Linked DNA regions of Luteolibacter sp. LG18. The protein of the gene in region 2 binds, or shares a complex with, the protein of the main gene of each other region. Links are inferred from orthologs where the notes say so. Each region holds a gene or a part of one and is shown on either strand. Other genes may lie near its edges.

Region 1 (6,446 bases), 3.0 Mb from region 2 along the record:
TCATCCCGCGTGGCCCGTCGCTCGGCTCGACCATGTTCCTGCCGACCGAGGACAAGTTCACCTACCGCAAGGCCGAGCTGCTCGACCAACTCGTGGTCGCCATGGGCGGTCGCGTGGCCGAGGAGATCGTGTTTGGCAACGTCACCAACGGCGCGGTCGGCGACATCCGCATGGCCACCCACATCGCCCGCAAGATGGTGTGCGAGTGGGGTATGAGCGACAAGCTGGGCATGGTGGAATACGGCGAGGCGGAAGGTGATTCCTTCATGTCCCGCGGACGCTCCAGCTACAGCGGCGCCACCGCCAAGCTGATCGATGACGAAGTGAAGGGCCTGATCGACCATGCCTACGACGACGCCAAGCGCCTGCTGGTGGACCGCCGCACGACGCTCGAGCTGATCGCCCAAGCGCTGTTGGAATACGAGACCCTCGACGCCGAGCACATCAAGGACCTGATCGAGAGCGGCTCGATGAAGAATCCGCCGTCCTCGCCGAAGCCGCCCTCCATCCCGGATGAATACCGGAAGAAGGAAGCGCCGAAGCGGCCCGATGGCAGCTCCACCGACGAAGACGGACCCCTGCCCGGCGCGGTGGTGGGAGCCCCCGCCTGAAACCAGAATCACCCCAAGCGGCCGAGGCATCCCCTCGGCCGCTTTTTTGTGCGAGGGTCCGGCGTTGCCGGGACGTATCCAGTGACGGACTCGGACCCGATCGGCTAGGAGACACACCCGGATGTGTGGGTTTCCCTCCCGTGCCGCGGTCCGCTTTGATTCCCCGAATACGACCCGCATCATGCCCCGGCCCCACCACCTCTTTGCCATGACCCTGCTCACGCTTTCCACCGCGCGGGCGGCTCCCCAATGGACCCTCTCGCCGAAGGGCGGCCTCGTTTGGGAAGTACAGCCGGGCCACCTTCCGTTCGGCGACCACATCGAGCAAAGCGGCAAGGCCGTGGACGCGATCACCAACTGGGACCTCGATGCCACAGGACACCTGAAACTCACGCGCAGCGTGCGCTGGCCGATGCTCCGGACGCTGCCCGACAACACCCACGCCGCCCTGCAGGTGGACCTGGGCACCGGGAAGGAGCCGACCATCACTCTCGACGGTGCACCGGCCCCGACCGCGGTGATCGACCGCGTTTCGATCGACGGCATCGTGACCTTCCACGGCAGGCAGGGACCGCTGGAGCTCAGCCGCACCCTTTTCGCGTCGAACGAGCAACCCTCGATGATCGAGACCTACGAGTGGACGAACCGCTCCGCCAAGGCGGTCACCCTGACCCAGCCGAACTGGAGCGAGCAGACCGCCACCGATGGCAAGAAGGGCAAGTGGGGCGTCTATCAGGTAAAACGCCAGTGGATCGGGGCCGGCACCACCTTGCTGGCACCCGGGGAGACCGCGCGTGGCGGGCTGTGCATCACCGCGGTGAAGGACGGCGAGCCATTCCCGTTTCCGGATGTGTTCGCGGAGAAGGCGGCCCGCGAATCGATGCGGGATCGCTTGGCAGGGTTGATGATCCTGAAGACCCCGGATCCGGCGCTCGATGAAATGTTCCGGCAGGCCAAGTACCGGACCACCGAGAGCATCTACGCCACCCGCGGCGGCTTGATGCACGGCCCGGGCGGACGCAACAAGTTCCTGGCGGCGCTGTGGTGCAACGATCAGAACGAGTATGCGAACCCGTTCTTCGCGTTCCTCGATGATCCCTCCGCCCGGGAGAGCGCGCGCAACTGCTTCGCCCTCTACGCGAAGTTCCTCAATCCGGATTACAAGCGGCTCCCATCGTCGATCATCGCGGAAGGGCGGGACATCTGGGACGGCGCGGGCGACCGGGGTGACGCCGCGATGACCGCCTACGGCGCGGCCCGCTGGGCACTGGCCTGCGGCGATCCCGAGCAGGCGAAGGAGGTGTGGCCGCTGATCGAGTGGTGCCTGGAATACACCCGCCGCCAGCTCAACGAGCAAGGCGTGCCGAAATCCGATAGCGACGAGCTCGAAGGACGCTTCCCCGCCGGCAAGGCCAACCTGTGCACCGCCTCCCTCTATCACGACGCCCTGCTCTCCTCGGCGGCGCTCGCCCGCGATCTCGGGAAACCGGCGGAAATGGCCACGACGTACGTGAAGCAAGCCGCGGCCCTGAAGGAAGCGACCAACCGCTATTTCGGCGCGACCGTCGAAGGCTACGAGACCTACCGCTACTACGATGGCAACGACGTACTGCGCTCGTGGATCTGCGTGCCGCTGGTGTGCGGCATCACGGAGCGGCGGGAAGGCACGCTGAAGGCCCTGTTTTCCGACCGCCTGTGGACGCAGGACGGCCTCCTGACCCAAGCGGGCACGAAAACCTACTGGGACCGCAGTACGTTGTACGGACTCCGCGGCGCGTTCATCGCCGGGGACACCGCCCGCGGACTGGACTACCTGACCCGCTACACGCGCCAGCGGCTGCTCGGACCGCATGCCCCCTACCCGATCGAGGCCTGGCCGGAGGCCGGGCAGAGTCACCTCGCCGCCGAGTCCGCGCTCTACTGCCGGATCTTCACCGAGGGGGTGCTGGGCATCCGCCCGACCGGGCTGAACAAGTGCCTCATCACCCCGCAGCTCCCGGCGGCGTGGCCACAGGCATCACTGGAAAAGGTCCGTTCGTCCGGGAGACTGTGGAACCTGACGGTCCGCCGCCAGGGACAGGACATCGAGGTGACCGCCACCGACACGGCGGGCAAGACGATCTACCAAGGCCGCAAGCCACAGGGGCAGGCCCACGAGGTGACGTTCTAACAAGGACAGCCCCGACAAAAAGCCCGGGCCACTCGCGTGGACCGGGCTTTTCGCTGAAGTTCGATGGGCCGGGGATCAGCCTCCGGTGACGCGCATCGGCATGAGCACGTAGAGGAAGCTGCCGTCGATGCGGATCACGCCCGGGCTCATCTCGTCGATGAGGTCGAGGTAGACGGTTTCCGCGTCGAGATTCTGGAGCGGGGCCTTGAGGAAGTCCGGGTTGAAGGCGATCTGCATGGCCTTGCCGGTGTAGGCGACGTCCATGGACTCGCGGGCTTCACCGACGTCCGGCGAGTTCGCGGTGACCTCGATCTGATTCTCGCCGAAGACGAGCTTCACGGAGTTCGACTTGTCCGAGGACAGCAGCGAAACACGGCGGACGGTTTCGAGCATCGCCTCGCGGTTGAGCGGCACGCGCTCGGTGGAGTCGCCCGGGATCACCTGGCGGTAGTTCGGGTAGTTGCCCTCGATCAGCTTGCTGACCAGCAGGCTCTCACCGACGATGAAAGAGATCTGGCTCTCGCTGAGGCGGACGAGCACGTCGCCGGCATCGCCGAGGAGGCGCTGGAGTTCCTGCACGGCCTTGGTCGGGATGATGACGTCGGTTTCGTGGGAAGCGGGGAACTCGAGGTCGTTCTCCATCATCGCGAGGCGGCGGCCGTCGGTGGCGACGAGCGTGAGCTTGCCCTCGCGGAAGGAGGTGAAGATGCCGTTGAGCACGTAGCGGGTCTCGTCGGTCGAGATCGCGTAGGAGGTCTTGCGAAGTCCGTCGCGCAGGACGATCTGCGGGATGCGGAATTCCTTGGCACCGCCGAAGTCCGGCAGCGGCGGGAACTCATCCTGGCTGAGGCCGATGATCTTGAAGAAGGACGGGCCGCTCTGGATGGAGGCCACGTTCTTGGCGTCCACGGAGACCTCGACCTCGCTGGCCGGGAGCTCGCGGACGATGTTCACCAGGCGCTTGGCCGGGAGGGTGGTGGCACCGTCCCGCTCGATCTGGGCTTCCACCGAGCCGGTGATGCCGACATCGAGGTCCGTGGTGGTGAACTGCAGGCGACCGTTGCTGGCGACCAGCAGAACGTTCGAAAGGATCGGCAGCGTGGTGCGCGTGCTGACGACGTGCTGAACCTTCTGCAGGCCGTCGAGGAACGCTTCCTTGGAAATTCGGAACTTCATGATCGGGAGAAACCGGGCGTGTTGGGGGACACGTTTCCGATTTCGCCATCCGTTTGCAAGACTTCTGTGAGCGATTCGGACCTGTTGGAGATCGCTCCCGGACCTGCTCCGGAATTCACAAAATTTTAAGGGATTGCAGGATCAGGGTTCCAGCGCCGCCGGGGCGGAAAGGAGCCCCGGAAACCGCGCGCCCGGCGGAAATTTTTGTGATTTCCACCGGAGGCCTCCGAACCGGGTTTCCGGCCGGCTTCAGCGCCGGAGCTGGGATTCGATGCGGGCGATGGTCTCGCGCATGCCCGGTTCCTTGCCGATGCGGTCGTTGATCTTCTTGCAGGCGTGGATGACAGTGCCGTGGTCGCGGCCGCCGAAGGCCTCGCCGATTTCCATCAGGGAGCCCTTGGTGAGGTTCCGGCTCAGATACATGGCCACCTGGCGGGGCAGCGCGATGCTGGCGGGGCGGCGGCGGCTGGTCATGTCCGCGAGGCGCACGTCGAAGTGCTCGGCCACGGCCTTCTGGATGGAATCGATGCTGATCTGGCGGCTGGCCTCCTCGCGGAGCAGGTCGCGGAGCAGGTGCTCGACCTTGTCCACGCTGACGCTTTCCCCGGCGAGGGAGGCGAAGGTGGCGACGCGCATGAGCGCGCCTTCCAGGCGGCGGACGTTGGTGCCGATGCGCTCGGCCAGGAAGCGGAGGATCGAGCCATCGACCTTCACCTTCCACTCCTCGGACTTCTTCCGGAGGATGGCCATGCGGGTCTCCATCTGCGGCGGCTGGAGCTCGACGGCGAGGCCGCACTCGAAGCGGGAGACGAGGCGCGGCTCGAGGTTCTTGATCTCGCAGGCCGGGCGGTCGCAGGTCAGGACGACCTGCTGGCGGCCATCGAGCAGGGTGTTGAAGGTGTGGAAGAACTCCTCCTGGGAGCGCTCCTTGCCGGCGAGGAACTGGACGTCGTCGATGAGCATCACGTCCGCACTGCGGTAGCGGCGGCGGAACTTCTCGATGTCGCCACGGCGGACGGCGTCGATGAACTCGTTGGTGAACTTCTCGCAGGTGAGATAGACGACGCGTGAGGACGGGTAGCGGCGCAGCCACTCCTGGCCGATGGACTGCATCAGGTGGGTCTTGCCGAGGCCCGGGCCGCCGTGGATGAAGAGCGGGTTGTAGCCGACGCCGGTGCGCTTCGCCACGGCCTCGCAGGCGGCGTGGGCGAACTGGCTGTTGTTGCCGACGACGAAGCGCTCGAAGGTGTAGTTCGGATTCAGGCCGGCGGCCTTGATGCGCTTCTCGAACGCGCCGGGCTCGTCCGGGCGGGTGTAGGTGGCGGCCGGCTCATCGCTGGCGGCTTCCTTTTCGGCCGGGGCGACCTCTTCGGTGCCGATGGTCACGCGGACCTCGTGCACGCCCTCGATGCGGGCGCAGACGGCGGAGGTCAGCTCGGGGAGATAGTTGGTCTCGATCCACACCTGGTGGATCTCACCGGGGACACCGATGGTGACGACACCGTCCTCGCAGGACGTCATGCGCGCGGCACGGAACCAACGCTGGAAGGCATCGCGGCTGACCATGGATTGCAGGTCACCGCAAATGAGGTCCCAGGCTCCACCATCGTGGCTTTCCGTGAACGTTTCGGTTGCGCCTTCATGCATCGTTTCCACTGCCTCCTGTGCCATCATGTTGTCGTCGTGTCGGGTGTCTCACTGTTTCGCGCGGCCCGGTTCCAACCCCGTGGCTGGCAACCGCCGCGCTTGGAGACCATGACCTGATCCGGCGCCCTGTTGGATAAAAATTTTACGACCCTCCAACCGATGGATGCCGCTTTTCACTTTCCACAAGCGTTCCACGGCGAAAATTTTTTAGAACTTGACCGGCCCGTTATTTCGCATCGCCGAACTATCACCAGAGCTCTCCAACCCAGGATTTTACGCATCCCCTTGGAAACAAACGGAATGAATCGTGACGAATCCGTTTCAAATTTTTGAGGCCCTTTCCGGGGTCCGGAAAGCGACCGAAACGGCGAATGTGACGAGGGTTCCAAACATGATGCGCCACGGGAATTCGATGACCGGCATCCACGCGGGACGCGTAACCGATTTCGCACCAAACAACGCGGCGACATCGGTATCGAGACCCGACAAGTACGCCACCACGATGAAGCCCGCGAGCATGGCGATGACGTTGCCTTGATCGCTGCCGCGGGTCTTCGTGAAGAGGCCGGTCATGAACACGCCTAACAGCGAGCCGTAGGTGTAGCCGAAGATGCCGAGGATGATCGGCAGGATGCGCAGGTTCGGGTTGTGCGCGCTCACCCATGCGGTGGCGAGGGCCACGGAAATGAGCAGCACGGCGAAGATCACGGTGCCCAGGCGCAGCGCATGGACCTTGCCCTTGTCATCGGCCGGTTCACCGAACCAGCGGAAGTGGAAGTCCTTCACGTAGCTCGTCGCCAGCGAGTTCAATGCGGTGCTCAGCGAGCCCATGGTGGTGGCGA
Region 2 (6,561 bases):
GGCCTTCCATTGGAGATCGGAGGGGAGCTCCAGCGCTTGGGAAAGCAGCGGTTTGATCGTCATCGCCTCGGACGCCCCGGTGTAGCGGATCAGGGTGAGGCCCAACATGGTCGGGATCAGGCCCTTGAGCGCGTCGAGGAACAGGCAGGTGATGCCGTATTTCTTGCCCACCACCCGCAGCACGTTGGTGGCACCGATGTTGCCGGAGCCGTGCTGGCGGATGTCGATGCCCTTCGCCTTCGCGATGAGCAGGCCGAAGGGCACGGAACCGAGGAGAAAGGCGATGAGCGGGCAGAGCCAGAGTTGCATCGGCGCCTTGGGTAATGGAAACCCGCCCCGCTGTCACCCCCATTAGCTGGCCTCCCCGGGAACGAAAAAGGCACGGGCCGCGCGGCCCGTGCCTTTTGGAATGCCTGCGCCGCTCGGGGGCTTATTCCGCCTTTGCGGATTCGATCACCACGTCCTCCACCGGTACATCCTGGGCCGGGATCCGCATCGCCTGGCCGGTAACCGGATGCTTCATCGAGATGTCGGCGGTGTGGGTCGGCACGGCCTTGATCTTGTCGACCACGTCCATGCCCTCCACGACCTTGCCGAAGACCGCGTAGCCGCCATTGGTCGGGTAATCGAGATCCGGATTGTCCTTCACGTTCACGAAGAACTGGCTGGTCGCGCTGTCGACGTCATTGGTGCGGGCCATGGCGATGGTGCCGCGCAGGTTTTTCAGGCCGTTTTGGCCCTCGTTCTTGATCGGCTTGTCGACGGCCTTTTCCAAGAGCCGGCCGGACTGCTGGGAGAAGCCGCCGCCTTGGATCATGAAGGTGGGGATCACGCGGTGGAAGACGGTGCCGTCGTAATGCTTCTTGTTCACGTAGCTCAGGAAGTTCTCCACCGTGATCGGGGCCTTTTCGCGGTTCAGTTCCACCACGAACTCGCCCTTGTTGGTCTTGAAGCGCACTTTTTCCACCTTCGCGGGGGCTTGCGGCTTGGCCTCGGCGGCTGGTTTGTCCTTGGCTTCCTCGGCGAACGAGCAAAGCGGAAGCAGGGCGAGCGCGAAAATGGCGGAACGTCGTTTCATCGTCTACATCCCTAGGTCAAACCCGCCGCCCGCGCAAGAGACCCTCATGCGGAAAATCATCCACATCGACATGGACTGCTTCTACGCCGCCATTGAGGTCCGGGAGAACCCGGCCTTGCGCGGTCGGCCGGTCGCGGTCGGGGGGAGCCGCCGCCGCGGGGTCCTCACCACCGCGAACTATGAGGCCCGGAAATTCGGCTGCCGCTCCGCCATGCCGGTGTTCAAGGCGCTGGAGCTCTGCCCCCAACTCGTGCTGGTGCCGGTCCGGTTCGACCTCTACCGGGCGGAAAGCGCCCGCATCCGCGCCATCTTCGGTCGTTTCACCGATGCCATCGAGCCGCTGTCGCTCGACGAGGCCTACCTCGACGTCTCCCACCTCCAGAGCGGCGGCGCGGCCATCGCCCGCGAAATCCGCGCCCAGATCCGCGAGGAAACCGGCCTCACCGCCTCCGCCGGGATCGGGCCGAACAAGATGGTCTCGAAGATCGCCAGCGATTGGAACAAGCCGGACGGCCAGTTCGAGGTGACGCCGGAAGAGGTCGATGCCTTCGTCGCAGCCCTGCCGGTTGGGCGGCTGTGGGGCGTGGGCAAGCGCGGCCGGGAAGAGCTGGCGGTGCTGGGCGTGGAAACCTGCGCCGACCTTCGGAAATTCGACCGTATCGAACTCGCCCGCCGGTTCGGCAAGTGGGGGCTGGAACTCTGGAACCTCTGCCGCGGCATCGACGACCGCGTGGTGCAGCCCGACCGCACCCGCAAGTCACTCGGTTCCGAGGAAACCTTCTCCGAGAACGTGCTCACCGCCCAGGCGGCGATTCCGCCGATGCGCGCGCTGCTCGAGGGGCTGAAGGAGGATCTCGCCCGCCACCACTCCGACCGGGTGGTGAAGAGCCTGGTGGTGAAACTGAAGTTCTCCGACTTCACCCGCACCACCGCCGAACGGGCTCATCCCCGGATCGACGAGGAGATCTTCGAGGAACTCCTCGCCGAGGCTTGGAAGCGGGGAGAGGGAAAGCCGGTTCGCCTGATCGGCGTCGCCCTCCGTTTCGAAGACCCGGACGCCACCGCCCAGATGGAGTTCTTCGGCGACTCTTCCGTTTAGAATTTTAGATTTAGGATTTTGAATTTCGTCCCGCAGGGCCGCTTCACGTGCTGCGGCTGTCGGCGTCCGGTTTGTGGAGCTTCGGCGGCTCGGGCTTCTTGTCCGGGATGATCTTCTCGACGTTCTCCACCGGGATCCAACCGTGGGTCTTGGTCGCGAAGCTCACGTAGAGCCAGTTTCCGCGATCCTTGACGATCTCACAGAGCGAGCCGGCGGGCGCGTCGATGATTTCCGACGAGGTCCGGGAGGCCTCGGAATGCAGGGTGGCCTTTTCGCCCACCACCACGGCCTGTCTTTCGACCGGCGCGAAGCGCGAGTCGTCCGGGTAGTAGTGCCATCCCAGTGCGCCGACCGCCGCCACCATCGGACCGAAAATCAGGGCCGCCACCGCGGGTACACGGGCCTTCGAGCCTGTCCGGGTGGCCAGGCACACCAGCAGGCCGAGCACGACCATCCACGCGCCGGTCCAGAGCGTGTTCCGCCAGGATTCGAGGCGGATTTTGGCCAGCGCGTACTGGTATTCCTTCCACTTCACGGTCACGGCTCCGTTCTTTCGCTCGATGAAGCGCAGGTTTTGCAGCGCTTCGGCGTGGGAAGAGTCCTTCTGGAGCGCCCGCCGGTAGTAGAGCGCGGCGTGGCCCGGGGCACCGAGCCGGTAGCAGGCATTGCCGATGTTGTAGAGGGTGTCGGCGGAAAGGCGGTCGAAAGGACCGGCGTCCAGCCACGTTTGGATCGCCTTCTCATACTCGGCGGAGTCGTAGGCGGAGACGGCGTTCGATTGGAGCTGCTGGTCCCCGGCGGCTTCCGAGCGGACGGGAAGGCCCATCCATGCCACGGCCAGCCACACCCAGGTCGCTTTCCGCAGCACCTTCAGGATCTCGCTGCGGCGGGAGCGATCGGTCTTGGCATCGCTGCCACGGGATTCCGCCCGGTAGCAGGTGGCATCGCGTTCCTCCAGGATCGCGTGCAGGGCCGGATTCTGGGTGGAGGCCTTGCCGAGCCACTGCTCGATGAAACGGCCCGCCAAGCGCAAGAATGCCGGGTGGTCGTTGGCCGGGGCGCGTTCGAGATCGCGAAGCGCCTGGCGGCGGGCCAGTTCGGCGGGATCCTTGCGCACCTTTGGCGCGATTCGCATCCAGAATGCCTTGATCATCAGGAGAAGGGCAGCCAGTCCGGCCACCGCATGGCCGGTCCAGGGCGGAAGCACGGTGGTGCCGGGCACTAGCACCTGCGCCGGTTGGAGCAGACCGAGGATGTCATTCATCTTCTCCACCGGCATGTCCAAGGCGGGCGGGGGAGCGAGCGCGGCCGCGGCGGGCGCTTTTTCCTTCAGCGAGGGCAGCAGCTTCAGCGGGATCGGCGGCGTTTCGATGGTCTTGTACTGTTCCAGTGCCGGATCGAAATAGACCAGTTGGAAGGCTGGCACCGCCGCCTTGTCGCCGAGCGGGCGCATGAACTGGCTGAAGGTGATGGTGCCGCTTTCCTGTCGGCGCTCGTCGCCACGCTGTCCGGCGGCCGCCTCGTAGATCTTCCAACCCTGGGAATCCTTCGGCTTCGGGGCCGCCATGCCGTCGAGATTGCCCCGGCCGCTCACCGTGACGTCCACCGAAAGCGGGTCGCCCTCGCGGAGTTCGGTTTGGGTGGTGCGGGAGGTCATGGTGAAGGAGCCGACCGCATTGGCGAAGCCATCCGGTGCGCCGGGCGGGAGTTTCTTGGCCTGGAGGTCGGATTTCGGGATCGCGAGGAAGACCTCGGTGTGGTCCCAGCGGCCGAAGAGGCCGGTTTCCTGGATGATGAGCCGGAGATTGGCCGGGCCGATGCTGACAGTGCCCGAGCGGGTGGCCGTCATCGAACTCGGATAGGAAATGGATTTGTAGGCGCGTCCGAGGACATTGATGTCACCGGCCATGTCGTTCGGCTCGAAGCGCCAGCACGCCACCCCGTCGCGTTCGAACTCGGGAATCCCCCAGTCCGCCACCGCTAGGTCGCGCGGCACGTAGAGCTTGATCTCCACCGGCACCGTTTCGCCTTCGTAGGGATTGCTTTTCAGCGGATGAAACGAGGCCGAGTAGCGGAACTTCTGCTGGCTCACCGTGGCTTCCGCCCACTTCAGGTCGTCCGGATTGAAGACCTCGAACTCGAGCGGCTGGGTGGTGACCGGGTTCCCGTTGAGCTGGAAGGTGACGGCCGGGATGACGTGGTGCCCCACCGCATAGGAAGACACCGAGTATTGGAAGACGTAGGCCATGCGGCGACCTGGCACCATTCGCTGTCCCGATCCCGCGGCTTCGATTTTGACGTCCGGCACCGTCGCGACCGCGGGTTTCGATTCGATGCGGGGCATTCCGTTCAAGATCGCGATCTCGAAAACGGCTGTCTCTCCGCGGGCGAGGAAACGGCTCGACATGGTGGCCTGCACCGCCGCTTGGGCGGCTGCCACCGACGTCAGGATCGCCAGCACCCCGAGGGCGCGTCCGGCGGTGCGGATGAAATCTGGAATCATCATGTCACCAGTCTTTTTCGGGAATTTGAAACTCTCTGCGGCCGGGAGCGAGCGGACCTTTCTGCATGTCCTCGTTCTCCTCCAGCAGGCGCTTGGCGCGCTCCTGTGGGGTCTCGCCCGGGCGATCCTTCTTGTCGCCCTTGCCTTTGCCCTTGTCCTGCTCCTTGTCGCCGTTCGGACCTTTGTCCTTCTGGTCCTTGTCGCCGTTCGGGCCCTTGTCGTCCTTTTCGCCGCCTTGGCCGTTTTCGTTCGGCTGGCCCTTGCCTTCGCCCTCGCCTTCCTGCTCCTGCGGCTGGCCTTGTCCCTGCCCTTGATCCTGGGGGATCTGCTGTTGGGATTCCTCGGACTGCTCCTTGAGCAGTTCCTCCAGCCGTTCCAGATAGCGCACCGTCAGGGCGCGGTTCTGGGAGGCATCCTTGTCGCCGGGGGACAACTTGAGCGCGGAGTTGAAATGGCGGACGGCGTCGGTCCAGTTGACGATCAGCGCGTTGAAGAACGTGAAGCTTTCGGTTTCGCCACCATCGGGCACTTCCTTCTCCGCCAGCTCTTTGAGCTTCGCTTTCACCAGGTCGTCGAAGGCCTTGGTGTCCTCCGGAGCCGGGTCCGGATAGGATTCGCCGCTGCCCAGCGATTGCCAACCGAGGTGGAAAAGAGAGGCTCCGGCTCCGAGGTGGGCGTTCCGTTCGACCGCCTTGTTGTCGGACATCAGCGCGCGGCTGTAAGCCTCCGCCGCCTTGCGGTATTCGCCCGCCTTGTAGGAAGCCTCCGCCTCGCCGAGGCGGTAGCGGGACGCGTCTTCCTCCCGCTTCGAGCCTTCCGCCAGATCGTGGAAATGCTGCCGGGCTTCATCGAAATGCCCGCCGGCGAGCGAGGCCGTCGCGTCCTGCGGGGTGGCGGCCCCGGAAGTCGAGATAGTGCCGGCCATGGTGGCGGCCACCGCCGTGCGTGCGGCGATCGGACGCCAGCGGGTGGCGGTCAGGATGGAGATGATCAGGGAGACGATCGCGATCCCGAGGGGCCATTGATAGAACTCGATCACGACCTTCTTTTCACGGCCTTGGAGCTCGAACTGGTCGATGCCCGCCAGCGCCGTTTCCGCCAAGGCGGGGATGTCCACGCCGGAGCCTGCGACGACGAAGCGGCCTTTCGTGCCGTCCGCAATCTGCTTGAGGATCTCGGGGTGCATCTGGCTCAGGACCGTGCGACCGCCGCGGTCGCGGAACTTGTCGTCGGGCATGCCGGTCTGTGGCACGTAGGCGCCGTTTTCGGTACCCACCCCCACGGTGAAGATGTAGACGCCCGCCTTCTCGGCTTCGGCCAGCACCGCGTCGAGCGAACCGTCGTGTTTCTCGCCATCGCTGATGAACACCAGCGCGTTGTTCTGCACGCCGGTTTTCTTGAGCGTTTCGATGGAAAACTTCAGTGCTCCCACCACGTCCGATCCGCCGGTGGGAATCCACGTTTCATCGAGTTGCTCCACCGTTTCCTTCACTGCGCCGTGGTCCACGGTGAGCGGGGCGAAGAGGTAGGGCTTGCCCGCGAAGCCGACGAGGCCCATTCGGTCGTTCGGCATCGCCTCCATCATCTCGTAGATGATCGCCTTGCCCTGCGAGAGGCGGTCCGGCTTCACGTCCGTGACCCGCATGCTGCGGGAGAGGTCCAGCGCAAAGAGGATGTTCCGGCCCTTCACCGTCTCGGACTTCGTGCCGGCATCCCCGCGTGGCTGGGCCAGCGAGACAACCAGGAGGGCGAGCGCCACCAGCAGGAACAGCAGCGACAGCCAGCGGCCGAAAACCGCCGTCTTCCGCAGCAAGGCGGGGCGCAGCCGGTTCGCCACGAACGCCTGCCAGCGTTGGCTCCGCAGCCGTGCGGTCAGCAGCG

Evidence for each region.
Region 1: the proteins of dinB (region 2) and dnaN are in contact, whole or in part, in a solved structure (PDB 1OK7), measured with the Escherichia coli proteins. The link is inferred for Luteolibacter sp. LG18 from one-to-one orthologs.

Annotation. Positions count from the first base shown.
Region 1 is NZ_AP024600.1:2,637,507-2,643,952, reverse strand. Bases 1,908-4,720 are described here. They hold dnaN (DNA polymerase III subunit beta), read right to left. Parts: upstream 3,958-4,720; coding sequence 2,857-3,957; downstream 1,908-2,856. Other genes in these bases: dnaA (chromosomal replication initiator protein DnaA), read right to left, coding at 4,207-4,720; llg_RS11005 (hypothetical protein), read left to right, coding at 1,908-2,781. In the rest of the region: ATP-dependent zinc metalloprotease FtsH, read left to right, coding at 1-611; more of llg_RS11005, read left to right, coding at 820-1,907; more of dnaA, read right to left, coding at 4,721-5,604; llg_RS10990 (sodium:solute symporter), read right to left, coding at 5,926-6,446. UniProt on the Escherichia coli protein: Confers DNA tethering and processivity to DNA polymerases and other proteins. Acts as a clamp, forming a ring around DNA (a reaction catalyzed by the clamp-loading complex) which diffuses in an ATP-independent manner freely and bidirectionally along dsDNA.
Region 2 is NZ_AP024600.1:5,641,536-5,648,096, reverse strand. Bases 223-3,150 are described here. They hold dinB (DNA polymerase IV), read left to right. Parts: upstream 223-1,124; coding sequence 1,125-2,177; downstream 2,178-3,150. Other genes in these bases: llg_RS22450 (tetratricopeptide repeat protein), read right to left, coding at 2,221-3,150; llg_RS22460 (peptidylprolyl isomerase), read right to left, coding at 431-1,078; plsY (glycerol-3-phosphate 1-O-acyltransferase PlsY), read right to left, coding at 223-309. In the rest of the region: more of plsY, read right to left, coding at 1-222; more of llg_RS22450, read right to left, coding at 3,151-4,683; llg_RS22445 (VWA domain-containing protein), read right to left, coding at 4,685-6,561. UniProt on the Escherichia coli protein: Poorly processive, error-prone DNA polymerase involved in translesion repair and untargeted mutagenesis. Copies undamaged DNA at stalled replication forks, which arise in vivo from mismatched or misaligned primer ends.